Regions from separate parts of the Citrobacter pasteurii genome, predicted to be linked through region 2. Evidence: predicted binding sites of a transcription regulator. Region 2 holds the regulator's gene; each other region holds the start of a gene.

Region 1 (9,819 bases), 1.2 Mb from region 2:
AAGCGCGCCTGCAATTCCACCACTACGGTGACTTTTTTACCGTTATGCGCGGCATGGATCATTGCGTCGATGATGCGCGAGTCTTTTGCCACACGGTAGATGTTGATCTTTATCGCCAGCACGCTCGGGTCGAAAGAAGCCTGACGCAACAGTTCAAGAACGTGCTCAAAGGTGTGATACGGGTAATACAGCAGTACATCGCGCTCGCGGATTGCATCAAAGCCGTTACGGAACTTCTCTTTATCGAACCAGATATGGCGCAGACGCGGCAGGGGTTTGTTCACCAGGTTAGCTTTGCCAACGTTGGGAAAGTTAATAAAGTCTTTGAAGTTATGATAACGCCCGCCGGGCACAATCGAATCGTAGCGAGAAATTGTCAGTTTTTCACGCAGTACCTCAACCAGCGCATTGGGCATGTCGCGCTGATAGACGAAGCGTACAGGCTCTGCGGTCAGACGCTGTTTCAGGCTGGATGACATCAGCTCCATCAGGCTCGATTCCATCTCGTGCACCAAATCGTATTCGGCGTCACGGGTCATTTTCATCGAATAGGCGTTCAGCGCATCGTAATCAAAGAACCCTTTGAAAATGTCGTCAAGGCAGTAACGTAAGATGTTGTCCAGCAGGATCATCGGTTTGCGACGCCGCGGGGTTTCCGGCGGCAGGTTCACAAAACGGGGAACCTTATCAGAAGGGATTTCCAGCAGCGCGTAGCGGATTGTATCGCCGCGGATAATTTCCACCGCCAGATAGGTGTAGTCGTCTTTCAGGAACTGAACTAAATCCGTCTCGCGGTTAATCAGGATCGGCGTAATGTGCTGGCGAAGATATTGCTTGAAGTAATGGCGTAACCAGCTCTGTTGATTGGCCGATAGCTGACGTTCGTTGATGAGGAAAATCTGGTTGCGCGCCATCTCCAGCAGCAACTCGTTGTACAGGCCGTCAAATTCCTGATCGGCTTTTAATACGCGAGCCTGGATTTTGCCTAAAAGGTGGCGGGAGTGAGAGTTTGAACCCTGTTCTTCGCTAATAATGATTCGGCGCTTCAGTTCGGCAAAGCGAACCTTGTAAAATTCGTCGAGGTTGTTGGAATAGATGCCTAAGAAACGCATCCGTTCGATCAACGGGTTTGATTTATCAGCAGCTTCCTGGAGTACGCGTTCGTTGAACGCTAACCAACTGAGTTCTTTCTCGATGTATAGCTTTTCCTGACCCATTACCACTTTTACTCCGTTTCATTCACGGGACACTACCGATTTATTATGGCGAGCATTGCTCTCAGATGTCCAACTGTGCCAGAAAAATATGACAATAAACCGTCTGATAGCAAAGAGAAAGGGGGAGCGTAGATGAATACCGGAGATGTTAACCGGAAAAGGTATTTATGCCTGTAGACCGGAGGGTGAGATCCGGTTTACAGGTCGGATTTTATTATTCGTCGGCGGCGTAGCCTTGTGGCGGCAGACGAACGCCGTCCAGCCATGCTGCGTTATCACGCATCTTCAGGCGACCATCGGTAAACCAGCTTACCACCAGCGGGTAAATGGTATGTTCCTGGGCCTGAACCCGTGCCGTGACATCATCTTCGCTGTCGCCTTCAAATACCGGAACCTTAGCCTGGAGAATAACCGGCCCACCGTCCAGTTCATCGGTGACGAAGTGGACGGAGGTTCCATGTTCTTCATCGCCATTTTCCAGCACCTGGCGGTGCGTATGCAGGCCTGGATACTTCGGCAATAAAGACGGGTGGATATTCAGCAATCGCTCAGAATAGTGCGCGACAAACGCCGGGCTGAGGATGCGCATATAACCGGCCAGCACCACGACATCAGGTGAATAAGCGTCAATTTCCTGAATCAGCTGGCGGTCGAAGGCTTCGCGACTGGCAAACTGGGCGGCTTCCAGCGAGTGCGCCGGAATATTCGCTTCGCGTGCACGCTCAAGGCCGAACGCATCGGCCTTGTTACTGAATACTGCACGTAGGGTGCCATTGATTTTTTTCTGTTCGCAGGCGTCGATCATCGCCTGCAAATTGCTTCCGTTGCCGGAAATGAGCACCACAATGTTTTTCATTCAATGACCACACGCTGTTCGGAATCAGAAGCTTTGATGATACCGATTTTCCATGCGTTTTCACCTTTCTTATTGAGCAAAGCCAGGGCTTTGTCCACTTCCGGAGCTGGCAGGGCAATAACCATGCCTACGCCGCAGTTAAAGGTGCGATACATTTCATGCTGGCTGACGTTACCCGCCGTTTGTAGCCAGTTGAAGACGGCTGGCCACTGCCATGAAGATTCGTCGATCACGGCCTGCGTGTTGTCCGGCAGAACGCGTGGAATATTTTCCCAGAAGCCGCCGCCGGTCAGATGGGCAATGGCATGCACATCAACCTTCTCGATCAGTTCCAGAATGGATTTTACGTAAATGCGGGTCGGAGCCAGCAAGTGATCGGCCAGCGATTTGCCTGCAAGCTCGGTGGTTTCCGGGTCACAACCGCTGACTTCAACAATTTTACGCACCAGAGAGTAGCCGTTGGAGTGCGGACCGCTGGAGCCGAGCGCAATCAGTACGTCGCCGTCAGCCACTTTAGAACCGTCGATAATCTCTGATTTTTCGACGACGCCGACGCAGAAACCTGCCACGTCGTAATCTTCGCCATGGTACATCCCCGGCATTTCAGCTGTTTCCCCACCGACCAGCGCACAGCCAGACTGCAGGCAGCCTTCGGCAATCCCGTTAATGACGCTGGCTGCGGTGTCCACATCCAGTTTGCCGGTTGCATAGTAGTCGAGGAAGAACAGCGGCTCAGCGCCCTGAACCACGAGGTCGTTGACGCACATTGCGACGAGGTCAATGCCGATAGTGTCGTGGCGTTTCAGATCCATCGCCAGACGCAGTTTTGTGCCAACGCCATCAGTGCCGGAAACCAGTACCGGTTCACGATATTTTTGCGGCAATGCGCACAGCGCACCGAAGCCACCCAGACCACCCATAACTTCCGGACGACGCGTTTTCTTTACTACGCCTTTGATTCGATCAACCAGAGCATTACCTGCATCAATATCAACACCGGCATCTTTGTAGCTAAGAGAGGTTTTATCGGTCACTGCCTGCTTCCCCACATGTTTACTTGCAGTAAAAGTTAAATTCGGCGCAATTCTAACAGGGAAAGCAAACGTTTGCGAGCCTGCTCTGCATCAAGTTTTATCTGCTGATTTTTTCAGCATTTTACAATCATTTATCTATTTGTTTGAACTGCGCCACGAAAATGAAACCGGGTACAGTCTTGTGCTTGAAACCTGCCAGCCGAATGCACAGTATCGTACTGAAACCGGTTTCTGTTTTCTGTTACGAACCTCACTGAGAGTGTTTTGCGCAGACTCATCACGATAGGGGAAGGGGATGTCAGGATTTAAAGCAGATTTCATGTGGGGTGGAGCTGTCGCCGCTCATCAACTGGAAGGTGGCTGGCGGGAGGGCGGTAAAGGTATTAGCGTTGCCGATGTCATGACGGCGGGGGCACACGGCGTAGCGCGTGAAATTACTGACGGTGTGATTGCCGGTAAAAACTATCCTAACCACGATGCCATCGATTTTTATCATCGCTATAAAGACGACATCAAGCTGTTTGCTGAAATGGGGTTTAAATGTTTTCGCACTTCCATTGCCTGGACGCGGATTTTCCCTTTAGGCGACGACGCGCAACCTAATGAAGCTGGCCTGCAGTTCTATGATGATCTGTTCGACGAATGCCTGAAATATGGCATTGAGCCGGTGATTACGTTGTCGCACTTCGAGATGCCCTACCATCTGGTGACGGAATATGGCGGCTGGCGCAACCGTAAGCTGATCGACTTTTTTGTCCGTTTTGCCCGGGTGGTTTTCACTCGTTATCAGCACAAAGTGAAGTACTGGATGACGTTTAATGAGATTAACAATCAGGCAAATTATCACGAAGACTTCGCGCCCTTTACTAACTCTGGTCTGAAATACCTGCCCGGTGAAGATCGCGAACCGGTCATGTACCAGGCGGCGCACTATGAGCTGGTAGCCAGCGCGCTGGCAGTAAAGGCCGCACGCGAGATTAACCCGACGCTGCAAATTGGCTGCATGATTGCGATGTGCCCAATTTATCCGCTGACCTGTGCGCCGAACGACATGATGATGGCGATGAACGCCATGCATCGCCGCTACTGGTTCACTGACGTACACGTGCGCGGCAAATACCCGCAGCATCTTCTCAATTACTTTGCCCGTCGTGGCTTTGAACTGGATATCACCGAGGAAGACCGTCAGGCGCTGACCGAGGGCTGCGTTGATTACATCGGCTTTAGCTATTATATGTCTTTCGCGACCCAGGCAACGGCGGACAACCCACAGCTGGATTACGACGAGTCGAAAAGTCTGGTTTCTAACCCGTACGTGCAGAAATCGGACTGGGGCTGGCAGATTGATCCCGTCGGTCTGCGCTATTCGCTGAACTGGTTCTGGGACCATTATCAGTTGCCGCTGTTTATTGTAGAAAACGGCTTTGGTGCGATTGACGTGCAGCAGGCCGACGGCTCGGTGGATGATTCCTATCGTATTGACTATATGGCCGCGCATATCCGCGAAATGAAAAAAGCGGTGGTGGAAGATGGCGTGGATCTGATGGGCTATACCCCGTGGGGCTGTATTGATTTAGTCTCGGCCGGGACGGGGGAGATGAAAAAACGCTACGGCTTTATCTATGTTGATAAAAATAATGACGGGAGTGGGACATTAGCACGCTCGCCGAAGAAATCTTTTTCCTGGTATCGAAACGTCATCCAAACTAATGCTGAAAACCTATAAAATTCATAGCATTGATAACAAGCCCCGCACTTATAGCGGGGCTTGTTTTATACTCATCATCCGGACGCAAACGATTTTGGTTGATCCATATCAAGCGTATCCAGTGTTGCGCCAGAGACGAAAAGCGGTATAATCCGGCGATTTTTTTGTGGTTGCCACTCGTCTGAGGAAAGGAGAAGAGTATGAAGATCGTGGAAGTCAAACACCCACTCGTCAAACACAAGCTGGGACTGATGCGTGAAAACGACATCAGCACTAAACGCTTTCGTGAACTCGCCTCGGAAGTTGGCAGTCTGCTGACTTATGAAGCAACCGCTGGTCTGGAAACCGAAAAGGTGACCATCGAAGGCTGGAACGGTCCGGTTGAAGTTGACCAAATCAAAGGCAAAAAAATCACCGTTGTGCCAATCCTGCGTGCGGGCCTGGGCATGATGGAAGGCGTACTGGAAAACGTTCCGAGCGCGCGTATCAGTGTGGTGGGTATGTACCGCAATGAAGAGACGCTGGAGCCGGTTCCGTACTTCCAGAAGCTGGTCTCTAACATTGATGAGCGTATGGCGCTGATCGTTGACCCGATGCTGGCAACCGGCGGTTCCGTTATCGCTACCATCGACCTGCTGAAAAAAGCAGGCTGCAGCAGCATTAAAGTACTGGTACTGGTTGCCGCGCCGGAAGGTATCGCGGCGCTGGAAAAAGCGCACCCGGATGTCGAGCTGTACACCGCCTCCATCGATCAGGGACTGAACGAGCACGGATACATTATTCCTGGGCTCGGCGATGCCGGCGATAAGATTTTTGGTACCAAGTAAATGAATAAATAAAAAAAAGCCGACTTTAAGAGTCGGCTTTTTTTTGAATAAAACAACCCAATCGCTAATAACAAACAACACTCAGAGGAAAACACTATGACGCGCCGTGCTATCGGGGTGAGTGAAAGACCGCCGCTTTTACAGACAATCCCGCTTAGTTTGCAGCACCTGTTCGCCATGTTTGGCGCAACGGTACTGGTGCCAGTCCTGTTTCATATCAACCCAGCTACCGTTCTGCTGTTTAACGGCATTGGTACGTTACTGTATCTCTTTATTTGTAAAGGTAAAATTCCGGCTTACCTCGGTTCAAGCTTTGCGTTTATCTCCCCGGTTCTGCTGCTGCTGCCGCTAGGATATGAAGTGGCGCTGGGCGGTTTCATTATGTGTGGCATCCTGTTCTGCCTGGTTTCGTTCATCGTTAAGAAGGCCGGTACTGGTTGGCTGGATGTCATGTTCCCGCCTGCGGCGATGGGCGCAATCGTTGCCGTCATCGGTCTGGAGCTGGCGGGTGTCGCTGCGGGTATGGCGGGATTACTGCCTGCTGAAGGACAAGCGCCAGACTCAACAACCATCATCATCTCAATGGTGACGCTGGCGGTGACGGTATTTGGTTCCGTACTGTTCCGTGGCTTTATGGCGATTATCCCGATTTTGATTGGGGTGCTGGCTGGGTACGCGCTCTCCTTCGTGATGGGCGTTGTGGACACCACGCCGATAGCGCAGGCTCACTGGTTTGCTCTGCCAACGTTTTACACGCCGCGCTTTGAATGGGTCGCTATTCTGACCATTCTGCCTGCGGCGCTGGTGGTTATTGCTGAACACGTCGGGCACCTGGTGGTAACGGCGAATATCGTGAAAAAAGATTTGATTCGCGATCCTGGCCTGCATCGATCTATGTTTGCTAACGGTCTGTCGACGGTGATCTCCGGCTTCTTCGGTTCTACGCCGAACACCACGTACGGCGAGAACATCGGCGTTATGGCGATTACCCGCGTTTACAGTACCTGGGTTATTGGCGGCGCGGCGATTTTCGCCATTCTGCTCTCCTGCGTCGGTAAACTGGCGGCGGCGATCCAAATCATTCCACTGCCGGTCATGGGCGGTGTATCTCTGCTGTTGTACGGCGTGATTGGCGCTTCCGGTATTCGCGTGTTGATCGAGTCAAAAGTTGACTATAACAAAGCACAGAACCTGATCCTGACCTCGGTCATTTTGATCATCGGCGTCAGCGGCGCGAAAGTTCACATCGGTGCTGCTGAGCTGAAAGGCATGGCGCTGGCGACCATTGTGGGTGTCTGTCTGAGCCTGATTTTCAAAGTGATCAGCCTGCTGCGCCCGGAAGAAGTTGTCCTCGATGCTGAAGATGCTGACAGCCCGCAACACTAAGTCTCTGACCGGGTAGCAATGCTGCCCGGTTCTATCGCGACGCATTTCTGTGTTAAACTCAACGCGATTTTATGAAATCCTGGGTTGAGGTATCTCTGAACACACCGGCACAGCTCTCTTTGCCACTTTATCTTCCTGATGACGAAACTTTCGCAAGTTTCTGGCCGGGGGATAACTCCTCTTTACTGGCTGCACTGCAAAACGTGCTGCGTCAGGAACATAGCGGGTATATTTATCTCTGGTCGCGTGAAGGTGCTGGCCGTAGTCATTTGCTGCATGCAGCCTGTGCGGAACTGTCCGCGCGCGGCGATGCGGTAGGCTATGTGCCGCTCGACAAACGCACCTGGTTCGTCCCCGAGGTGCTCGACGGGATGGAGCATTTATCGCTGGTATGCATCGATAACATCGAATGTGTGGCCGGTGATTCGCTGTGGGAAATGGCGATCTTTGATCTCTACAACCGTATCCTGGAGTCGGGGAAAACACGCCTGCTGATCACCGGCGATCGTCCACCAAGACAGCTGAATCTGGGATTGCCAGATCTCGCTTCGCGTCTGGACTGGGGACAAATCTACAAGCTACAGCCGCTTTCTGATGAAGATAAACTGCAGGCGTTGCAATTACGCGCAAGGCTACGTGGGTTTGAACTGCCGGAAGATGTGGGCCGCTTCCTGCTTAAGCGTCTGGATCGGGAAATGCGTACGCTGTTTATGACGCTGGATCAGCTTGATCACGCATCGATCACCGCCCAGCGTAAGCTGACCATTCCGTTCGTAAAAGAGATACTGAAGCTGTAAGTGCCGCAGCCGAAAAACTGCGGCAGTCTTAAGATTAACCAATAATTTCCAGCACTTGCTCAGGTGGGCGACCAATCCGTGCCTGACCTTTCGCTACCACAATCGGGCGCTCCATCAGTTTTGGGTTTTCTACCATTGCCTGAATCAGCGCATCTTCGCTCAGATTTTTGTCCGCCAGGTTAAGCGACTTATAGAGATCTTCTTTCTGGCGCATTAGCTCACGCGCGCTGGACATACCCAGCATCTGCAGAAGTTCACGCAGGGTTGCTGCATCAGCCGGCGTTTCCAGATACAACACCACTTCCGGGTCCACGCCGTTGGACTTCAGTAATTCCAGCGTTTCACGGCTCTTGGAGCAGCGTGGGTTATGGTAGATTTTAATCGCGTCTGACATGACTTCTCCTTGCATAACAATACTGCCGGATGGCGGCCTAAAGGCCTTATCCGGCCTACAATCGCGTCTGATATAGGCCGGATAAGACGCTACAGCGTCGCCATCCGGCAAGGGTTCGATAATTACATCTTGGTGTACGGTTTAAAGCGCTCTTGCAGTTGGCGCAGTTGGTCGATACGGGCATCGTATCTGGCCTGCTGCTGGCTGCCTAGTTTCACCTGAGCACTGGCGTTGCTGAGCATCGAGATCGCCTGATCAAGACGTCCGGCGAGGGCATACCCTTCCGCGCGCGCCGCCAGTTCCTGATCGCGGTTATTCAGATTGGCTTCCGTTTGGGCTAACAGATCCCAGCCGTTGGTGTCATCTTTATGATTAAACGTATAGCGATTCAGGATGGTTGCCGCCTCTTTGGCTTGTCCGCCCTGTAAATAGGCATTCGCCAGGTTGAGCTGCAGTACCGGATTGGTACGCAGGTCACGGGCGTTTTTCAGGCGATTAATGGCATCGCTGGTTTTCTTCTGGCCGAGATCGATATCTGTTGCCAGGTCGAGATACCATGCATTATTCGGATCTGCCGCGAGCAGCGGCTGTAGCGCTTTACGTGCTTCGTCGTATTTGCTGGCTTCCATCGCTTGCAGCGCCCGGCCATACTGCGCAGCGCGCTGTTCGCGCACGTTACCTTTCGACCAGTTATCCAGTAGATCGCTGGTTAACTGGTTGCGGCCTGAATTGTACATGCCCAGGGTGCGCGCTTTGGCCAAATAGAAATCTTCTGAAGATTGTACTACGACCGGGCGCATCTGGTTGGCGCGGTTACGGGCATCCGACAGGCGGCTTTCAGGCAGGGGGTGAGTCAGCAAAATTTCCGGCGGACGCGAAGAGTAACGGGCCTGATCGAGCAGTTTTTCGAGGAACGTCGGCATGGCCTGGGGATCGAATCCCGAACGTTGCAGCACCTGAATACCGATGCGATCTGCTTCCTGTTCGTTCTGCTGAGTAAAGCTAATCATTCCCTGGCGCGTACCCGCCAGCGTACCGGTTAGCGCCGCCATCCCTGCCTGCGGGCTGGCCATCGCTAATAAAATCGAGCCTAATGCGCCAACCCATGTCAGCGGTGCGCTACGTTTCTGATCTTCCATCGCGCGCGCCAGGTGGCGCTGCGTGACGTGAGAAATTTCGTGCGCCATTACCGACGCCAGTTGGCTTTCGTTATCGGAATAGCGGAACAGTGCGGAGTGCAATACAACGTTGCCGCCAAAAAAAGCGAAGGCGTTTATTTCATCGTTGTTAATTAAAAAGAAAGTGAAGGGTGTTTTTACCGAATCTGCATGCGAAACCAGGCGCATCCCCAGAGCATTAATGTATTGGGTCAGCAACGGATCGTTAATTAACGGCGCACTACCGCGCAGCTGGCGAACGTAATAATCGCCCATCTGCATTTCTTGTCCAATTGAAAGCGTACTGCCTGCCGACGTTCCCATATCAGGCAGGGTGTCCGCAGTATCAGCAAATGCGGGCGCAACCTGACCGACGGTCAGTGCAGCAATGAGGGTAGCAACCAGGTTTTTTTTCAACTGCCTGAACATAACCTCTGTCCTGT
Region 2 (9,819 bases):
TAGATTTTCGAGCGCAGCAGGGTGGCGAATGTCAGTTTATCCTGGCTGTCGTCGCGCGCTTTAGTCGTTGGTTTTAAGCGCAGAGCCGGCAGCATCAGGATCAGGGTAATCGCAAAAAGGGTGGCAAAAATGGCCTGCCAGGAAAAATGTACCAGGATCCAACTGCCTAATAACGGTGCAAGTGCAGGAGACAATCCAACCAGCGGCATAATGGTGGCAAAGATACGGTTTACTTTTTGTGACGGATAATAATCGGTGACCAGCGCCTGCCAGATAACCGATGCCGCACAAACCCCAACGGCCTGGACAAAGCGTAGTACCAGCAGGCCTGTGGCGTTTTCAACCCACAGCATGCCCAGACTACCCAGAGCAAAGATAGATAAACCCAGCAGCAAAATCGGTTTGCGACCATAGTGGTCGGAGAGTGGCCCCCACAAAAGTTGTGCGACGGCAAATCCCGCTAAGAACAAACTAAGGCTGGCACTCACGGCAGAGGCGGGTGTCTGTAAATCGGACTGAATTGCGGCGAAGGCGGGCAGATACATATCTGTTGCCAGAAAGCCGAGCACGCTAAGACCCGCCAGCCAGACTAAAAACCCTTTCCCAGGTTGCATCATCATTTCTCTTTTTTAAGCAGTAGAACAATGCCGCTGAGTGTAGTGAGTGAAATTCTTGCTGTGAAACGCTAATATTTGTTTACTGATTTCAAATTTTTTGCAGGCAGAATATGTGGTCGGAATATTCACTTGAGGTGGTTGATGCGGTGGCGCGCAACGGTAGCTTTAGTTCCGCAGCTCAGGAGTTGCACCGCGTACCTTCGGCGGTAAGCTACACTGTGCGTCAACTGGAAGAATGGCTGGCTGTGCCTCTTTTTGAACGTCGTCATCGGGACGTGGAATTAACGCCTGCTGGCGCGTGGTTTTTAAAAGAAGGCCGGTCTGTTATCAAAAAAATGCAGATCACCCGTCAGCAATGTCAACAAATCGCCAATGGCTGGCGAGGACAACTGGCGATTGCGGTAGATAATATTGTGCGTCCAGAACGGACCCGACAGATGATTGTGGATTTCTACCGCCATTTCGATGATGTAGAACTTCTGGTCTTTCAGGAGGTGTTTAATGGCGTCTGGGACGCGCTTTCGTATGGTCGCGTGGAGTTAGCTATCGGAGCAACGCAGGCCATTCCGGTAGGGGGGCGCTATACGTTCCGGGATATGGGAATGCTGAGCTGGAGTTGCGTGGTGGCCAGTCATCATCCGTTGGCGGCAATGCCAGGACCGCTCAGTGACGATACGTTGCGCAACTGGCCATCGCTGGTACGCGAAGATACGTCCCGCACACTGCCGAAACGTATTACATGGCTGCTGGACAACCAAAAACGCGTCGTTGTGCCTGACTGGGAATCCTCGGCTACCTGCTTGTCAGCCGGACTCTGTGTCGGGATGGTGCCGACGCATTTTGCAAAACCGTGGATCGATGGCGGTAAATGGGTGGCGTTACAGCTGGAAAATCCGTTCCCGGATGCCGCTTGTTGCCTGACCTGGCAGCAGAATGATACGTCGCCTGCACTGAGCTGGTTACTGGACTACCTGGGGGATAGTGAGACGCTGAATAAAGAGTGGCTGCGGGAGCCGGATGAGGCTCCCACACAACAGTCTTAACGACGATAATCGCGGAATGGACCGTCGGCAACGGAACGACGCTCTATCAGGCGTGGGTGCACCTCGATAGACTGCGACTCTTCACGTTTATTCACGATTCGGTCTAACAGCATGTTGAAGGCCGTTTCACCCAGTGAATCTTTTGGCTGATGGATGGTTGTCAGCGCAGGGGTGAAGTAACGGGCGTTGCGCACGTTATCGTAACCGATAACTGAGATATCCTGCGGTACGCGCAGCCCCATCTCGTCTGCAGCACACAGCGCACCCATCGCCATAATATCGCCACCACAGAATACGGCGGTTGGGCGATGCGACTGGGAGATGATTTGCTGCATAGCGCGGTAGCCGGATTCAGGTTCGAAATCACCCTGCACAATCCAGTTTTCGGGGACTTTAATCAGCGCTTCTTCCATCGCTTTCATGAAGCCAGCCAGGCGGCCTGCGCCGGTATTACGCTCCATAGGTCCCGGGATCACGCCGATCTCACGATGACCGCGTTCAATCAGATACCGGCCCGCCATGTAACCGCCTTCGAAGGCGTTATCAATGACGGTATCGGTAAAGTCGGCTTTGGCCTCGCCCCAGTCCATGACCACCATCGGGATATGGCGATACTCTTCGAGCATGGAAAGCAGTGATTCCGGATACTCTGAACACATTACCAACAGGCCATCAACGCGCTTTTGCGCCATCATCGACAGATAAGCCTGCTGTTTTTCGAGACTGTTCCAGGCGTTGCCCAGAATCAGCGTGTAGCCTTTCTGGAAACAATTTTTTTCAACTGCCTCAATAATTTCAGCGAAATAGGCCGCTTCGCTGCTGGTTGCCAACAAACCGATCGATTTGGTGTGATTCACCTTCAGGCTACGCGCTACTGCGCTCGGAGAATAGTGCAGTTCTTTAATCGCTGCCCAGACAGCGTTGCGCGTTTCTTCCGCGACAAAGCGCGTTTTGTTAATTACGTGTGATACGGTTGTAGTGGAAACGTTTGCTCGCTTCGCTACATCTTTAATAGTTGCCATTACATCTCACTCCAGACCATATCCTAAGCTCCTGAGAATACTCCAGGTAAACGTTTGCCTTCACACACCCTCAACGCAACGTCAGGGTTGCGGCACGCCGGGAAAACGACACGGAACGTCAGGAAGGGGTCAATGGCCGGTACGCTAATCAAGTAAGCGTGGAATTTTGTCTGATCTTAACGAAAAGGGGAAGAGTTAAAAGCAGTTATCAATATAAATCGTGAGAGATTTTTGCTTTCAAGTGTGTAAAAATGCGCAATATCACTTTTTGTGTGGGAATAAAAAGGAGAAAACTTGATGAGCACCGATCTGAAATTTTCGTTAGTGACGACCATAATTGTTCTGGGCCTGATTGTCGCGGGTGGCCTGACTGCAGCACTGCACTGATTTCCCCCGAGGGAGTTCGCTCTCCCTCATCCTTTCTGCTTACCTTTTTCGTCCTATTTTTTGCAAATAAGCAAAAGTCTTTTGCAGTTTTGTTAACTTTATTAATTTTGCGATCAATGTCATGCTTTTGACTCTTATGATGTGTCGTGCCAAGGCTCGACGTTACGGAGTCGATAGATGAAAATAAATTATCCTTTACTGGCGCTGGCGATCGGAGCGTTTGGCATTGGCACCACCGAATTTTCTCCCATGGGATTGTTACCCGTCATTGCCAAAGGCGTGGATGTTTCAATTCCGGCAGCAGGGATGTTAATCAGCGCGTATGCGGTAGGCGTGATGGTTGGCGCACCGCTGATGACATTACTTCTGTCCCATCGTGCGCGTCGCAATGCGCTTATCTTCCTGATGGCCATTTTTACGTTGGGTAATGTGCTTTCGGCGATATCTCCGGATTACACGACGCTGATGCTGTCGCGCATTTTGACCAGTCTTAACCACGGGGCATTTTTTGGCCTCGGTTCGGTTGTGGCGGCAAGCGTTGTCCCCAAACATAAACAGGCCAGCGCCGTTGCGACGATGTTTATGGGGTTAACTATCGCGAATATTGGCGGTGTTCCCGCGGCAACCTGGCTTGGGGAAACCATCGGCTGGCGAATGTCCTTTATGGCGACGGCGGGACTGGGTGTTATCGCGATGGTCAGCCTGTTCTTCTCGTTACCGCAAGGCGGGGCTGGTGAGCGCCCTGATGTGCGCAAAGAACTGGCGGTGTTAATGCGTCCACAAGTGGTGTCAGCTTTACTGACGACCGTTCTGGGGGCCGGTGCGATGTTTACGCTTTATACCTACATCTCACCCGTGCTGCATAGCATTACTCATGCTACGCCGGCGTTTGTCACCGGTATGCTGGTGCTGATTGGCGTTGGGTTCTCTATCGGTAACTATCTGGGCGGTAAACTGGCTGACCGTTCGGTTAACGGTACACTGAAAGGCTTTTTACTGTTGCTGATGATGATTATGCTGGCGATACCTTTCCTTGCTCGTAATGAGCTGGGTGCGGCCGTGAGTATGGTGGTGTGGGGCGCAGCAACGTTTGCGGTGGTTCCGCCGCTGCAGATGCGTGTGATGCGCGTTGCCAGCGAGGCACCTGGATTGTCATCGTCAGTTAATATTGGCGCGTTTAATCTGGGGAATGCCCTGGGAGCGGCGGCTGGTGGGGCGGTAATTTCCGGAGGGTTGGGCTACAGTTTCGTACCGGTAATGGGGGCGATGGTGGCAGGGCTTGCGCTACTGCTGGTCTTTGTCTCGGCAAGGAAACAAGCGGAAGAAGTCTGCAACGCAACGAATTAAAAACAAAAACGCAGAAGGGAATCCCTTCTGCGCTGTCATTTTATGCTGCGAAGTTTTTCGCAACAAATTCCCAGTTCACCAGTGCCCAGAAGTGTTCCAGGTAGCCAGGACGGGCATTACGATAATCGATGTAGTAAGCATGTTCCCACACGTCAACGGTCATCAGCGGCGTCGCGTCAGTCGTCAGCGGTGTACCTGCGTTGGAGGTGGACACGATAGCCAGTTTGCCATCCGTTCCTTTTACCAGCCAGGTCCAGCCAGAACCGAAATTCTTGATAGCGGCATCGGTGAATTGAGCTTTGAAGTCTGCAAAGCTGCCAAAGGAGGCGGTAATCGCTTCGGCCAGTTTACCGGTCGGCTCGCCACCTGCGTTTGGTGCCAGGCAGTTCCAGTAGAACGTGTGGTTCCATACCTGTGCAGCGTTATTGAATACACCACCTTCAGAGCTACGTACGATCTCTTCCAGTGATTTACCTTCAAACGCGGTGCCTTTAATCAGGTTATTCAGATTAGTCACATAGGTTTGATGGTGTTTGCCATAGTGGTATTCCAGCGTTTCGGCAGAAATGTGCGGTGCCAGAGCATCTTTGGCATACGGTAATGCAGGTAATTCGAACGACATTGCTTCTCTCCTTATTATTTATATTGAGTACACACAATAGCCTCATTGTGAGTAAGGATAGGGTAGCAAATTGAAAGGTTATGCAAAAGAAGAACTTACCCTACAGCATATTCTGTAGGGTAAGTTTTTAGCGAATTGTTTTCGGCGTCATCACACGGCGAGCGCCCACGTAGTGGCGTTGCCAGTAATCTTCGCTCAGAGAGGTTATTTGAATTTCCTGACCGCTGCGTGGAGACTGGATAAATTTACCATTGCCGACATAGACGCCAACGTGGTCGGCGGTACCGCGACCTTGCGTGCGGAAGAAGACCAGATCACCGTTTTTCAGTTCACCACGTTCAATCGGCGCAGCGTCGCGCAGGTGATACATTTCATTAGCGGTACGCGGAATGCGGAATTTCACCAGATCTTTGTATGCGTAATAAACCAGCCCGCTGCAATCAAAACCGGTTCTGGGTGAGGTGCCCCCCCAACGGTAAGGTTTGCCGATTTGGTTCATCAGGGTAGACATGGCGGTTTTGGTCGCTTTCTGTACTTTCACTTTATGTACATCAGCAACGGCTGTTGGCGCAGTCGTCTTCACTTTTACACAACGTGGCTTATGACCTTTGCGCGGGGTACATTTTTCAGTCCAGATGACGGCGGGAGGGTGCATTGCCGCTGTTTTACTGCGACGGTTTGCTGTTTTCGTCGATTTTGCCGGAGTCGCTGTGCGTTTTTTTGAGGAGGAAGCTGTTTTCGTACTGGTTTTACTGGTGTTTTTTGTCGCCGTTTTCTTGTTGGTTTTTGTTGCTTTTTGGCTGGCTGTTGCGCTTTTCTTTTTATCTACCGTCTTGACGGTGTGGGAAGCGGTAGGTGTCGCCCTGGCCTGCTTGGAAGCATGAGCCATAGGCGTAAAAGGCAGTGTGGTAAAAAGTAAAGCACAGAGCGTGATCGAGATTCGGTTTATCCGCGCCACTGAGCAGTCCTCTGGTAAGGCAGGTCTATCGTGCCTGCGTGTGATTTTCAAAACTTGACGATTCTAATCTATAGAAAGAGGGAAAGTTAATAGCTTTTTTCGTTTAAAACTGCGTTTCGTAACCGACCGCAAAAAAAAACAGCAATTCAGGGCGTAATTGGTGAACAGATAATCAAATCCACAGGCTTCATGCGGATAAATGAGATTGTGAATGCAACTTTTAACGACAGGCGATAAAATAATATCGCGTAATGAAAATGTTATTTTCCGTTACCTGCCTGACCCGCTACAATGCAGACTACTGCCGTAAAAGAAGTTTAAGGAAGCAAGATAATGAGCACCACTATCGAAAAAATCCAGCGCCAGATCGCTGAAAACCCGATTCTCCTGTACATGAAAGGTTCCCCAAAACTGCCAAGCTGCGGTTTCTCTGCTCAGGCAGTGCAGGCGTTGTCCGCCTGTGGTGAACGTTTTGCTTATGTTGATATTCTGCAGAACCCGGATATTCGCGCCGAGCTGCCGAAATATGCCAACTGGCCGACTTTCCCACAGCTGTGGGTTGATGGTGAACTGGTAGGCGGCTGTGACATTTTAATTGAAATGTACCAGCGCGGTGAGTTGCAGCAGTTGATTAAAGAAACTGCGGCGAAATACAAAACCGAAGAGCCGGACGCTGAGTAATTTTAGCGGAAATAAAAAAGCGACCTGTGATGGTCGCTTTTTTTATGCCGCCGTTACGCCTCTTCGGGCACTGGCAGAGGCCAGCCGCCGAGGCGTTTCCAGCGGTTAACAATTTCGCAAAACAGTACGGCCGTCCGTTCGGTATCATACAGCGCCGAGTGCGCCTGATTCCCGTCAAATTCCATTCCTGCTGCCAGACAGGCTTTTGACAGTACTGTTTGCCCCAACGACAGGCCGCTTAATGCCGCCGTATCAAAGGTGACGAAGGGGTGAAACGGATTACGTTTCAGTGAGGCGCGCTCTGCTGCGGCCATCATAAAACTGTGGTCGAAAGTAGCGTTATGCGCCACCATGATCGCCCGATTGCAGCCGCTGTCTTTAATCCCTTTGCGCACCATTTTGAAGATGGCGTGCAGTGCGTCATATTCGCTGACCGCACCACGTAGCGGATTGTTAGGGTCAATACCGTTAAAGGCGAGGGCTTCCGGCTGTAAATTCGCCCCTTCAAACGGCTCTACGTGGAAATGTAACGTCATGTCCGGCATCAGCCAGCCTTGTTCATCCATTTTCAGTGTGATGGCGGCAATTTCAAGCAGCGCATCGGTTTTGGCGTTAAATCCTGCTGTTTCGACATCAATGACGACAGGATAAAAACCACGAAAACGGTCACACAGACCGGAAAGTTGAGCGTTATCGGACATCTGGGTCTCTTAATACGGGAAAATTGCAGCGCGTATTATGGCAAAATGATGAGTATAAAACTACGGGCACAGACGATCTGCGCCCGAGGGGAGGTTAGTCGCCCAGGCCGCGGCCGGCGTCTTTCTCTTCGATCAGCTCAATTTTGTAACCGTCCGGATCTTCAACGAACGCGATCACTGTTGTGCCGCCTTTTACCGGGCCCGCTTCACGCGTCACGTTACCGCCGTTTTGACGAATACGTTCACAGGCCTGTGCCGCGTTATCTACGCTCAGGGCGATATGACCGTAGGCTGTGCCCAGCTCATACTTATCGACACCCCAGTTATAAGTCAGTTCGATCACCGCTTCGCTGGTTTCCGGGCCGTAGCCGACAAAGGCCAGAGAGTACTTGTATTCAGGGTTTTCGCTGGTACGCAGCAGCTTCATGCCCAGCACGTTGGTGTAAAACTCGATGGAACGCTGCAGGTCACCCACGCGCAGCATGGTATGAAGTAAACGCATCTTTTTCCCCTTCGAAAATGGCTAATACATTCAAAATGTTGTTTTAGTATAGCGGCGTTATAACGCCGCTATCAATGGCAGAACTGAGTTTGTGAGGTTACAGGGTAGGATAATCGGTATAGCCTTCAGCACCGCCGCCGTAGAAACTTTCCGCACGCTGTGGATTGAGCTCGGCTTTACGCTGTAGACGGGCAACCAGATCCGGGTTAGCAATGTAAGCACGACCAAAGGCAACAGCATCGATCAGACCTTTCTCGATCAATGATTCGGCTTTCTCTGGCGTATAGGCGCCCGCGCCAATAATCGGACCGTGGAAACGCGCGCGAACTTTCTCGCGAAACGCGTCTGAATACGGTTCTCCGCCAGCCCAGTCTGGCTCGGACATATGCAGATAAGCAATGCCGCGCTTGCCCAATTGTTCGATCAGGTACAGAGCATCAGCCTCTTCATTCGGGCCGTTGTCGACGTTCTGGAACGAGCCGATAGGGGAAACACGGATACCAATGCGATCGGCACCCCATTCTTTAATACCTGCATCGACGACTTCCAGTACCAGACGAGCGCGGTTTTCAACGCTACCGCCGTATTGATCGGTACGCTGGTTTGAGGTTGGAGACAAGAACTGGTGCAGTAAGTAACCGTGAGCAGAGTGCAGCTCAACCAGGTCAAAACCGGCTTCACGCGCATTGGCAATCGCCTGGCGGAAATCATTCACGATGCCTGGGATTTCTTCGGTTTCCAGCGCACGTGGCATTGAGGTATCGGCACGTGTGGCCAGTCCATTTTCATCGCGCAGAGAAGTTCGGGTCCCGGCACTGATGGCGGACGGCGCAACCGGAGCCTGACCGTTTGGCTGCAGGCTGGAGTGGGAGATACGCCCGGTATGCCACAGCTGAACGGCAATATGGCCCTGCTCAGCGTGTACAGCCGCCGTAATCTTTTTCCACGCAGCAATTTGTGCATCACTGTGCAAACCTGGCGCTCCGGCATAACCTTTCGCTTGCGCTGAAATCTGTGTAGCTTCGCTAATGATCAGCCCTGCACTGGCACGTTGGCGATAGTACTCGGCCATCAGCGGAGTAGGGATGTCGCCCGGCTCAATGCTGCGCAGACGCGTCAGTGGCGCCATGAATACGCGGTTCGCTGCCGTAATGGCGCCCACTTTCAGTGGGGAAAACAGTTTTTCAGATGACATGTGGCACTCCTGAATAGACCGGTCGTCTAGTAATAAGGGAAATAAAAACGCCTGTTAAACGGCAGGCGTTGTAATGATGGTTTTAACGTGAGCCAGCGCGTTTTCCAGCGGTGTGGCACTACGTGATATTTTGGCCTGCAGGTTGGCGCCCAGCCACAGCGCATACAGCACCTGTGCCTGCTGTAACGGCTCGCCAACAAAGGACAGACAGTGATTGCCCCGACCTTTCTCCAGCGCCTGCGCTAACAGTGCAATAATGTGCCGCGCGCCTTTATCCATCGCCGTGCGCATATCCTCTGATAGATCGCACACTTCGGCAGACAGCTTAACGGTTAAACAGCCGCTGATAATCCCGTGCTGGCTAAACTGGTTCAGGGTTTCCTGATAGTAGGCCAGGATGCGGTCGCGGTAATTCCCCGCCCCTGTGTCAAAATGCGTAGCCAGTCGCTGATGATAGGCCGCATAGTGGCGTTCCAGCATCGCGACGCCGAACGCTTCTTTAGAGCGAAAATAGTGATAAAACGAACCTTTAGGAACTTCAGCGGTTTTCAGTAGTTCGCTTAAGCCCATGCCGGTGAAGCCGCGCTGCATACACAGCAGTTCGCCAGTCGCCAGCAGATGTTCGCGTGTATCGTGTTCAGTGACTTTGTTCATGGGAAGAAGTGTAATAGACCAGTCGGTCTAATGCAATAGCCCTTGCGAGAAATTCAGTTAACGTCTTCAATAAGTATATCAATCTTACTA
Region 3 (9,819 bases), 560 kb from region 2:
CGCGGTCGTGCAATATCCACCGTTAAATCCAGCCCGATTTTTCCATCCTCAATCAGCAAGACGCGATCGGCCATTGCCACCGCTTCGCTGACATCATGGGTGACCAGAAGTACGGTAAAGCCGTGCTCTTGCCATAAAGAGACGATCAGCTCCTGCATTTCAAGGCGGGTTAAGGCATCCAGTGCGCCGAGGGGTTCATCCAGCAGCAGCAGACCAGGGCGATGAATTAATGCCCGGGCAAGGGCCACGCGCTGTTTTTGTCCGCCGGAAAGCGCTGCGGGCCACTCCTGAGCTCGATTCTCCAGCCCAACTGCGGCCAGCGCATCTCGGGCCGCATTGCGCCAGTGACCTTTCAGACCCAGACCGACGTTATCGATAACCGTCTTCCAGGGCAGCAGACGCGCATCCTGAAACATCATACGCGTATCATCCTGAATTTCCGCCAGTGGGGTGGTTCCGGCAAGTAATGCGCCTGAGGTGGGCGACTCCAACCCTGCCAGCAGACGCAGCAACGTGCTTTTACCACCACCGCTGCGGCCAACCACGGCAACGAATTGCCCGGCCTGTATATGCAAATCTAACTGATTGAGCACCGTATTGGCGGCGTATTGTTTCGTCACTGCGCTCAGCACAAGCGGAGTGCCCTGGTTCAGGCGAGCGGTGTTCATACAGTAGCCTCCTTCACATGGTAAGCCGGGTTCCAGCGTAGCCAGATTCGCTCCAGCAGTTGGGCACTGACATCGGCAAGTTTACCCAGCAGGGCGTAGAGAATAATGGCCACCACGACCACATCGGTTTGTAGAAACTCGCGAGCGTTCATCGCCAGGTAGCCAATACCGGCATTGGCTGAAATGGTTTCCGCCACAATGAGCGTCAGCCACATCAGCCCGAGAGCAAAACGTACGCCGACCATAATCGAGGGCAGGGCACCGGGGAGGATCACATGAATAAACAGTGAAAAGCCTGACAATCCATAGCTGCGCGCCATCTCAACCAGCCCGCGGTCAATATTACGGATGCCATGCCAGGTGTTGATGTAAATCGGGAACAGCGTGCCCAGCGCGACGAGAAAGATCTTGGCGGACTCATCAATACCGAACCACAAAATGACCAGTGGGATCAGCGCCAGATGCGGGACGTTACGCAGCATCTGCACCGACGTATCCAGCAGGCGTTCTCCCCAACGCGAAAGGCCGCTTATCAGTCCCAACGTCAGGCCAATCGATCCGCCGATGGAGAATCCGATCAGCGCCCGCCAGGCGCTGATCGCCAGATGCTGCCAAAGTTCGCCGCTGGCGGAAAGCGTCCAGAAAGCTTCGACCACGCCTTCCGGAGAGGGCAGGATGCGGGTGGAGAGCCAGCCCACTGATGATGCGAGCTGCCAGAGCGCCACCAGACCTACCGGTAAAAACCAGGGTGCGAGGCGCAATAACCATCTGTTTTTCGGCGTTGCCATTAGCCGCTCCTTAGCTTTGAGCGACTTTGCGCGGGATGAATTCGTTCGCAACCGCTTCGCCTTGCTGTTGCAGGCGCTGTGGTTGCGGAATTTCGGGTATCGCGACATCCAGATGCGGGAACAGCAGTTCACCAACCTTGTACGCCTCTTCCAGATGCGGATACCCGGACAGCACAAAGCTGTCTATTCCCAGCGCGGCATACTCGTTAATACGCGCTGCGACCGTAGGACCATCTCCGACCAGTGCGGTCCCTGCGCCACCGCGCACCAATCCTACCCCTGCCCACAGGTTCGGGCTAATTTCCAGTTTGTCGCGTTTACCGTTGTGCAGTGCAGCCATTCGCTGCTGACCGACCGAATCCGTTTTTGAGAAGGCGGCCTGGGCTTTGGCGATGGTGTCGTCATCCAGATGGGCTATCAGACGATCTGCGGCCTGCCACGCCTCTTGCGTTGTCTCCCGTACGATCACATGCAGACGAATACCAAAGCGGATCTTGCGACCGAGCGCCGCCGCTTTGGCTCGTACTTGTTCAATCTTCTGCTTCACCTGTTCAGGCGGTTCACCCCAGGTCAGATAGAGATCAACCTGCCCGGCAGCCAGATCTTGTGCGACGTCAGACGAGCCGCCGAAATAGAGTGGAGGATGCGGCTGCTGGATCGGCGGGAAGAACAGTTTTGCCCCGCGAACATGAATATGTTTGCCGTTGAAATCCACGGTTTCACCTTGCAGTAAGCGTCGCCAGACCTGAGTAAATTCGCCAGAGGCTTCATAGCGCTCGGTGTGATCGAGGAACACGCCGTCACCAGCCAATTCCTGCGGATCGCTGCCGGTCACCAGGTTAAATAACGCCCGACCGTTAGAAAGTCTGTCGAGCGTTGCTGCCTGGCGCGCGGCAACCGTCGGCGAGGTTACACCTGGACGCAGCGCGACCAGAAATTTTAATCGCTGGGTGACCGGGATCATCGAGGCGGCGACCAGCCAGGCATCTTCGCAGGAGCGCCCGGTTGGGATCAACACACCGGTAAATCCCAGACGATCGGCCGTTTGCGCAATTTGTTGCAGATATCCGTGATCGACCGGGCGCGAACCTTCTTCCGTTCCAAGATAATGACCGTCACCGTGGGTGGGTAAAAACCAGAACATGTTCAGACTCATCATTTTTCTCCTGCCTGCTGAGTGGGTTGCCAGATACGCTGGCGAATATCGATTTTTTTCGGCACCAAACGGTTGTCATAAAACAGATCCGCGGTTTGTTGTTGCAGTGCGGCAACAGAGTCGCTGACGGGCGTAATGGTGGTTGGCGGGCGGTGATCCAGATAGGAGGCAATCACTGGCTCAGGCAGGCCCATGGTTTTAGCCAGCAGGGCAATGCTTTGCTGGCGCTGGCTGAGGGTTAACGCATCGGCCTGGCTAAAGGTATTCAGTACGCCAAGAACAAAAGCGCCATTTTTCTCGGCATAAGGACGTGCTGCGAGATAAAACGAACCGGTCTGCTTAAGGTCTGAGCCGTCTTTCAGCACGCGTACATCACCTTGCAATAACGCGGCGGAATAGTAGGGATCCCAGATAGCCCACGCATCAACGTTTCCTTGCTGGAAGGCCGCTCGCGCATCGGCTGGCGTCAGATAAGTCGGTTGAATATCGGTAAATTTCAGCCCGGCCTGTTGCAGTGCACGGAGCAGTAAATTGTGGGCGCTGGACCCTTTCTGGAAAGCGACTTTATGTCCTTTAAGCTGCGCGACGTTCTGGATCGGGCTATTTTTCGGCACCAGAATCACTTCGGCTTTCGGTTTGGGTGGCTCAACACCCACGTAAACCAGATCGGCTCCGGCAGCCTGGGCGAAAATTGGTGGAATGTCACCCGTACTGCCGAGATCGATACTGCCGATATTTAGCGCCTCCAGCATTTGCGGCCCGGCGGGAAACTCAATCCATGAGATTTTTGTCTGCGGGTAGCGTTTTTCCAGCAGTTGATGGCTTTTTGCCAGCACCATGCTGACGCTCCCTTTCTGATAGCCAATGCGCAGAGTGTCTGGCGCTGCATCTGCGGCGTGAACCAGCGTCGACAAAGAAAGCAGCCCGGTTAGTGCCAGCCACGACCTGTGGCGCTTGAGCAGATTAAGCATGGGCAGTACCCCGCAGGGTATTCAGTTGAGGGAGTTGGATATCGCGACGATGCAATGCCAGCCAGAAAGTCTCGAGCGCACTATCCAGGCGCTGCTGCAGGTTGGGCGTAAACTGCGGTTTATGCTGATAATCGATGACCTGCGAATCATCGGCAAATACGCCGTGCAGGATCTCCTGGGCTTTTAACGCACTCAGTACCGGTTTCAGCGCGTAATCGACGGCCAGTAAATGCGCCACGCTGCCGCCGGTCGCCAGCGGCAACACCACTTTTCCTTCCAGCGCTCGCTCGGGGAGCAGATCGAGCAGCGTTTTCAGTGCGCCAGAGTAAGCTGCCTTGTAGACCGGCGTGGCGACAATCAGCCCGTCAGCATCCTGTAATTGTTCAATAAATGTCTTCAGCGCCGGACTATCAAAACGGGCATAGATCAGGTCTTCTGGGGCAAAATTGTGCAAGTTCCAGTGAAAGACTTCGACATCCTGACCGTTGAGCTTTTCTCGGGCATATTCCAGTAACGCGCTGGAGCGAGAGGGAAAGCGTGGGCTTCCCGCCAGAGTGATGACGCGCATAATTTCAATCTCCGCTTATAACTAATTGTTTGCTTTTATTTAACATTAATAACAATTTATGCAGTCTGGCAGAGAGGCTCTGTTTATCGAAATAATTTATGCGGGATAGAAAAGTTGAAAATTGCATAAAACGAGGAGCCGAAAGAAAACGTTTGCTTTTTATTGCCGCAGGTCAATTCCCTTTTTGCTCCCGATCGCACATAATACGCCCCCGGTTTGCACACCGGGAATCCAGGAGAGTTCATGTACTACCCCTTCGTTCGTAAAGCCCTTTTTCAGCTCGATCCAGAGCGCGCTCATGAATTGACATTCCAGCAATTACGTCGCATTACCGGCACGCCGCTTGAAGCGCTTGTGCGCCAGAAGGTACCTGCAAAACCGGTTACCTGTATGGGGCTGACGTTTAAAAATCCGCTCGGGCTTGCTGCCGGACTGGATAAAGACGGGGAGTGTATTGATGCGCTCGGCGCGATGGGATTCGGTTCCATTGAGATTGGTACCGTAACGCCGCGTCCTCAACCGGGTAACGATAAACCGCGTCTGTTCCGTCTGGTTGATGCAGAAGGTTTGATCAACCGTATGGGGTTTAATAACCACGGGGTTGATAACCTGGTCGAGAACGTTAAAAAATCGCATTTTGACGGTATTCTGGGAATTAATATTGGCAAGAATAAAGATACCCCGGTAGAGAATGGCAAAGATGACTATCTGATTTGTATGGAAAAAGTCTATGCTTATGCCGGTTATATCGCGATTAATATCTCTTCACCGAATACGCCGGGATTACGTACGCTGCAATACGGCGAGGCGCTGGACGACCTCCTGGCTGCAATTAAAAATAAGCAAAACGATCTGCAAGCGATCCACCATAAATATGTGCCGGTGGCGGTAAAGATCGCGCCGGATCTTTCTGTGGAAGAACTGATCCAGGTTGCTGACAGTTTAGTTCGGCATAATATTGATGGCGTAATTGCGACTAACACCACGCTCGATCGTTCTCTCGTTCAGGGAATGAAAAATTGCGATCAAATGGGTGGTCTTAGCGGGCGACCATTGCAATTAAAAAGTACAGAAATTATTCGCCAGTTGTCTCAGGAATTAAAAGGTCAACTGCCGATTATCGGAGTTGGTGGTATCGACTCGGTGATTGCCGCGCGGGAAAAAATGGCGGCCGGCGCAACCCTCGTACAGATTTATTCGGGATTTATTTTTAAAGGTCCGCCGTTGATTAAAGAAATCGTCAGCAATATCTGATCTATGCCTTAATCCGACAACCAGGGCTTTATTTCTAGCCCTGGTTGTTTTATATTCCTTTACTGTTGCTTATTTAAACATTCTGAGCTTTTATTATTAGGGCAATAAACGAAGCGGCAAAAGGATACTGTCGTAATGGCGATGATTAAGGAAAGGAGAGAAACTGATGCGAATTAAACCCGACGATAACTGGCGCTGGTATTATGATGAAGAGCACGATCGAATGATGCTCGATTTAGCCAATGGCATGTTATTCCGCTCGCGTTTTGCGCGTAAAATGCTCACTCCTGATGCTTTTTCTCCGTCTGGTTTTTGTGTCGATGACGCTGCGCTTTATTTCTCCTTCGAAGAAAAATGCCGTTACCTGGATTTAGCTAAAGAACAAAAAGCGGAACTGGTGCTAAATGCGCTGGTGGCTATTCGGTATCTTAAACCGCAAATGCCAAAAAGCTGGCACTTTGTCGCGCACGGCGAGAACTGGTCGCCAGTGGTCGGCGACGCTGCCTGTGTTTATTTGAGCGATACTGAAGAACAGGTAAATCTGTTAGTGGTAGAGCCGGGTGAAAATGCCGCACTGTGTTTGCTTGCGCAGCCGGGAGTGGTCATTGCCGGTCGCACCATGCAACTTGGCGATGCGATTAAAATCATGAATGACAGACTGAAACCGCAGGCAATTGTCGACAGTTTCAGCCTTGAGCAGGCGGTCTAACTTTCCAGTCTGATTGCCGTTTTGGGTACACAACTGCAGCACAGAATCGTTCCGTCATCACCAATCGCTGATTTTTTCAGCGGGCTAACTTCGCCTTCTACCAGTCGAATTCGACAGCATCCGCAAATTCCTGCCCGGCATGAATAGGGAACCCGAATTCCCTGGTTTTCCAGCTGTTCAAGCAATACCTGCTGATTATTGCCACGAAAGGTCTGCCCCTGCCAGTCAATCAGTACCGTGGCATCGGGCTGCTTCTCGGCGACGGTATCATCAGATTCCGCTGCGCCGTATGCTCTGGCGGGGCCGGTTGCTAAAATTTCGACTTCATCGCCAACGCGAATCACGCCGCTGTTACGGGCGATGAGATTCTGGCCGAAATCAACATCGCCGTTATCCGCCGCCGTGCGGAAAGTTTGCAGCGTGGCGAGCGGCTCGCCAGACGGATGTTTCTGGCCTTTCTCTGGGCTGACGGTGGTGAATATGCAGCGGCTACAGGGTTTTGCCACATCAAAAATGACGTCGCCAATGCGAATCACTTTCCAGGTATCTTCTTCCCAGGCGCCAGCACCTGAAATCACCAGATTAGGGCGAAACTGTTCCATTTTGACGCTTGCCGGGCAGCGTTGCTGCAGATCGCGCAGCGACGCTTCGTTGGTCAGCAGGTAGGGATAACCGTCGGCGAAGGATAAAGGAACATCATCGTGGCGCTTCACCCGGCGCGTCAATTGTGGGCCAACCCAGCGCAACTGCACGTCACGGGAGAAAAAGCCGCTCAGCCATTGGTTGATAGCGGCTGGCGCGATACGCGCGGTAAAATGGTTTCCCCACACTTCTGTCGGCGCATCCTGGGTGGCGAAGTCGGCGAATCGCACCAGCGCGCTGCTACCGTCTGGCGCCGTAAGATGCAGTCCATCGTGAAAAGGGGAAGGGGTAAAGCGGACCATTTGCGGGAACTGTCGGGCGGTAATAAACGTTCCGTCAGGTTCGGTAATCATAAATATACGGTCAAAGGCGAGACCGCTGACGTCTGCCAGGGCGTGCGTGAGTCCAATTCCACGCATAGATTTAACCGGATGAATAAAAAGTCGGGTCAACGTTACCACTGTACAGCCCCTTGAACGAAAATAAGCCTTCAACTTTATGACATACAGCCCATATTAGCTATAATGCGCAGCAATTTTCTCGGAGTAAAAGTGACATTATGAATTCTCTGTTTGCCAGTACGGCCCGTGGGCTGGAAGAGCTGTTAAAAACTGAACTGGAAAACCTCGGCGCGCTGGAGTGCCAGGTCGTTCAGGGTGGGGTCCATTTTAAGGGCGACACGCGGCTTGTTTACCAGAGCCTGATGTGGAGCCGCCTGGCCTCGCGCATTATCCTGCCGATGGGAGAGTGCAAGGTCTACAGCGATCTTGATCTGTACCTCGGCGTTCAGGCAATCGACTGGACAGAGATATTTAATCCTGGTGCCACCTTTGCCGTGCATTTTAGCGGGCTGAACGAGACGATTCGTAATAGCCAGTATGGTGCACTGAAAGTAAAGGATGCGATTGTCGATGCCTTTACCCGTAAAAACCTGCCGCGTCCGAACGTAGATCGTGAATCACCCGATCTGCGCATTAACGTTTGGCTGAATAAAGATACCGCCAGTATTGCACTCGATCTTAGCGGTGACGGTTTGCATCAGCGTGGTTATCGCGATCGCGCTGGTCAGGCGCCGATCAAAGAGACGCTGGCTGCGGCTATCGTTATGCGTTCTGGCTGGCAGCCGGGTACGCCGCTGCTCGATCCGATGTGTGGTTCCGGTACGTTGCTGATTGAAGCAGCAATGTGGGCAACCGATCGCGCGCCGGGCCTGCACCGCGGGTACTGGGGCTTCAGTGGTTGGGCGCAGCACGATGAAGTCGTCTGGCAAGAAGTCAAAGCCGAAGCGCAGGTTCGTGCGCGTAAAGGGCTGGCTGATTACTCCTCGCATTTCTACGGCTCCGACAGCGATGCTCGGGTGATTGAAAAAGCGCGCAGTAACGCCCGCCGCGCCGGTATTGCCGATCTGATGACGTTTGAGGTTAAAGATGTCGCCAAACTGAGCAATCCGCTGCCGAAAGGACCGTATGGTACGGTTATCAGCAACCCGCCATACGGCGAACGTCTGGATAGCGAACCGGCGCTGATAGCCCTGCACAGCCTGCTGGGTCGGACGATGAAAAACCAGTTTGGCGGCTGGAATTTATCGCTGTTCAGCGCCTCGCCGGATCTGCTCAGCAGCCTGCAATTACGTGCCGACAAGCAGTTCAAAGCGAAAAACGGCCCGCTGGATTGCGTACAGAAGAACTATCACGTTGCAGAGACCACCGCAGACAGCAAACCTGCCACGGTGGCGGAAGATTATGCTAACCGCCTGCGCAAGAACATCAAGAAGCTGGAAAAATGGGCGCGGCAGGAAGGCATTGAATGCTATCGCCTGTATGACGCTGACCTGCCGGAATACAACGTTGCAGTGGACCGCTATGGTGAGTGGGTCGTGGTTCAGGAATATGCTCCGCCGAAGACGGTTGATGCGCAAAAAGCACGTCAACGCCTGTTCGACATTATCGCCGCAACGCTGTCGGTACTGGAAATTGCGCCAAATAAACTGGTGCTGAAAACCCGTGAACGGCAGAAAGGGAAAAATCAGTATCAGAAGATGAATGAGAAGGGTGAATTCATTGAGGTAAGCGAGTACAACGCGCGCCTGTGGGTCAACCTGACAGACTATCTTGATACCGGTTTGTTCCTCGATCACCGTATTGCGCGCCGCATGCTCGGTCAGATGAGCAAGGGTAAGGATTTCCTTAACCTGTTCTCCTACACCGGCAGCGCCAGCGTACATGCGGGATTGGGCGGTGCGCGTAGCACCACGACGGTTGATATGTCGCGTACCTACCTGGAATGGGCGGAACGTAACCTGCGTCTGAACGGCCTGAGCGGTCGCGCGCACCGTTTAATTCAGGCCGATTGCCTGGGCTGGCTGCGCGAAGCCAATGAACAGTTTGATCTGATTTTCATCGATCCGCCGACGTTCTCTAACTCAAAACGTATGGAAGACTCGTTTGACGTGCAGCGCGATCATCTGGCGCTGATGAAAGATCTGAAACGCCTGCTGCGTAAAGACGGTACGATCATGTTCTCCAACAACAAACGTGGATTCCGTATGGATCTCGACGGTCTGGCTGCACTGGGATTGAAAGCACAAGAAATCACCCAAAAAACGCTTTCCCAGGACTTTGCCCGTAACCGACAGATCCACAACTGCTGGCTGATTACCGCAGCCTGAAAGGAAAATTAAATGTCATTAATCAGTATGCATGGTGCATGGCTGTCGTTCAGCGATGCGCCGCTTCTTGATAATGCTGAACTGCATATCGAAGATAACGAACGCGTCTGCCTGGTTGGCCGTAACGGCGCAGGCAAGTCGACGCTGATGAAGATCCTGAACCGTGAACAGGGTCTTGACGATGGGCGTATTATTTATGAGCAGGATCTGGTTGTGGCGCGTCTGCAGCAGGATCCGCCGCGCAACGTGCAGGGTAGCGTCTACGATTTCGTCGCCGAAGGGATTGCAGAACAGGCGGTTTACCTCAAGCGTTATCATGATATCTCGCATCTGGTGATCACCGATCCGAGTGATAAAAACCTCCAGGAACTGGCGAAGGTTCAGGAACAGCTGGA

The links. The regulator PurR, encoded in region 2, represses purine synthesis genes. The targets are predictions, from matches to a motif close to CANGCAAACGTTTGCNTG.
Region 1: upp (uracil phosphoribosyltransferase) is a predicted target of PurR. The motif match lies at 4,897-4,914, and genes of this name have one in related genera.
Region 3: pyrD (quinone-dependent dihydroorotate dehydrogenase) is a predicted target of PurR. The motif match lies at 4,293-4,310, and genes of this name have one in related genera.

The regions. Positions count from the first base shown of each region.
Region 1 is NZ_CP077262.1:1,690,708-1,700,526, forward strand. Features, by position in the region: gene ppk1 (polyphosphate kinase 1) at 1-1,217, opposite strand, end outside; gene purN (phosphoribosylglycinamide formyltransferase) at 1,432-2,073, opposite strand; gene purM (phosphoribosylformylglycinamidine cyclo-ligase) at 2,070-3,107, opposite strand; gene I6L54_RS08180 (6-phospho-beta-glucosidase) at 3,403-4,833, shown strand; gene upp (uracil phosphoribosyltransferase) at 5,016-5,642, shown strand; gene uraA (uracil permease) at 5,739-7,028, shown strand; gene I6L54_RS08195 (DnaA inactivator Hda) at 7,124-7,825, shown strand; gene arsC (arsenate reductase (glutaredoxin)) at 7,860-8,219, opposite strand; gene bepA (beta-barrel assembly-enhancing protease) at 8,342-9,805, opposite strand.
Region 2 is NZ_CP077262.1:2,921,131-2,930,949, reverse strand. Features, by position in the region: gene punC (purine nucleoside transporter PunC) at 1-614, opposite strand, end outside; gene punR (DNA-binding transcriptional activator PunR) at 728-1,660, shown strand; gene purR (HTH-type transcriptional repressor PurR) at 1,657-2,682, opposite strand; gene cydH (cytochrome bd-I accessory subunit CydH) at 2,980-3,069, shown strand; gene I6L54_RS14295 (MFS transporter) at 3,247-4,416, shown strand; gene sodB (superoxide dismutase [Fe]) at 4,457-5,038, opposite strand; gene I6L54_RS14285 (C40 family peptidase) at 5,166-5,996, opposite strand; gene grxD (monothiol glutaredoxin 4) at 6,330-6,677, shown strand; gene rnt (ribonuclease T) at 6,731-7,378, opposite strand; gene gloA (lactoylglutathione lyase) at 7,473-7,880, opposite strand; gene nemA (alkene reductase) at 7,978-9,075, opposite strand; gene I6L54_RS14260 (TetR/AcrR family transcriptional regulator) at 9,130-9,729, opposite strand.
Region 3 is NZ_CP077262.1:3,485,622-3,495,440, reverse strand. Features, by position in the region: gene ssuB (aliphatic sulfonates ABC transporter ATP-binding protein) at 1-668, opposite strand, end outside; gene ssuC (aliphatic sulfonate ABC transporter permease SsuC) at 665-1,456, opposite strand; gene ssuD (FMNH2-dependent alkanesulfonate monooxygenase) at 1,467-2,612, opposite strand; gene I6L54_RS17095 (sulfonate ABC transporter substrate-binding protein) at 2,612-3,583, opposite strand; gene ssuE (NADPH-dependent FMN reductase) at 3,576-4,151, opposite strand; gene pyrD (quinone-dependent dihydroorotate dehydrogenase) at 4,395-5,405, shown strand; gene zapC (cell division protein ZapC) at 5,572-6,114, shown strand; gene I6L54_RS17075 (YcbX family protein) at 6,111-7,217, opposite strand; gene rlmKL (bifunctional 23S rRNA (guanine(2069)-N(7))-methyltransferase RlmK/23S rRNA (guanine(2445)-N(2))-methyltransferase RlmL) at 7,316-9,424, shown strand; gene I6L54_RS17065 (ABC transporter ATP-binding protein) at 9,437-9,819, shown strand, end outside.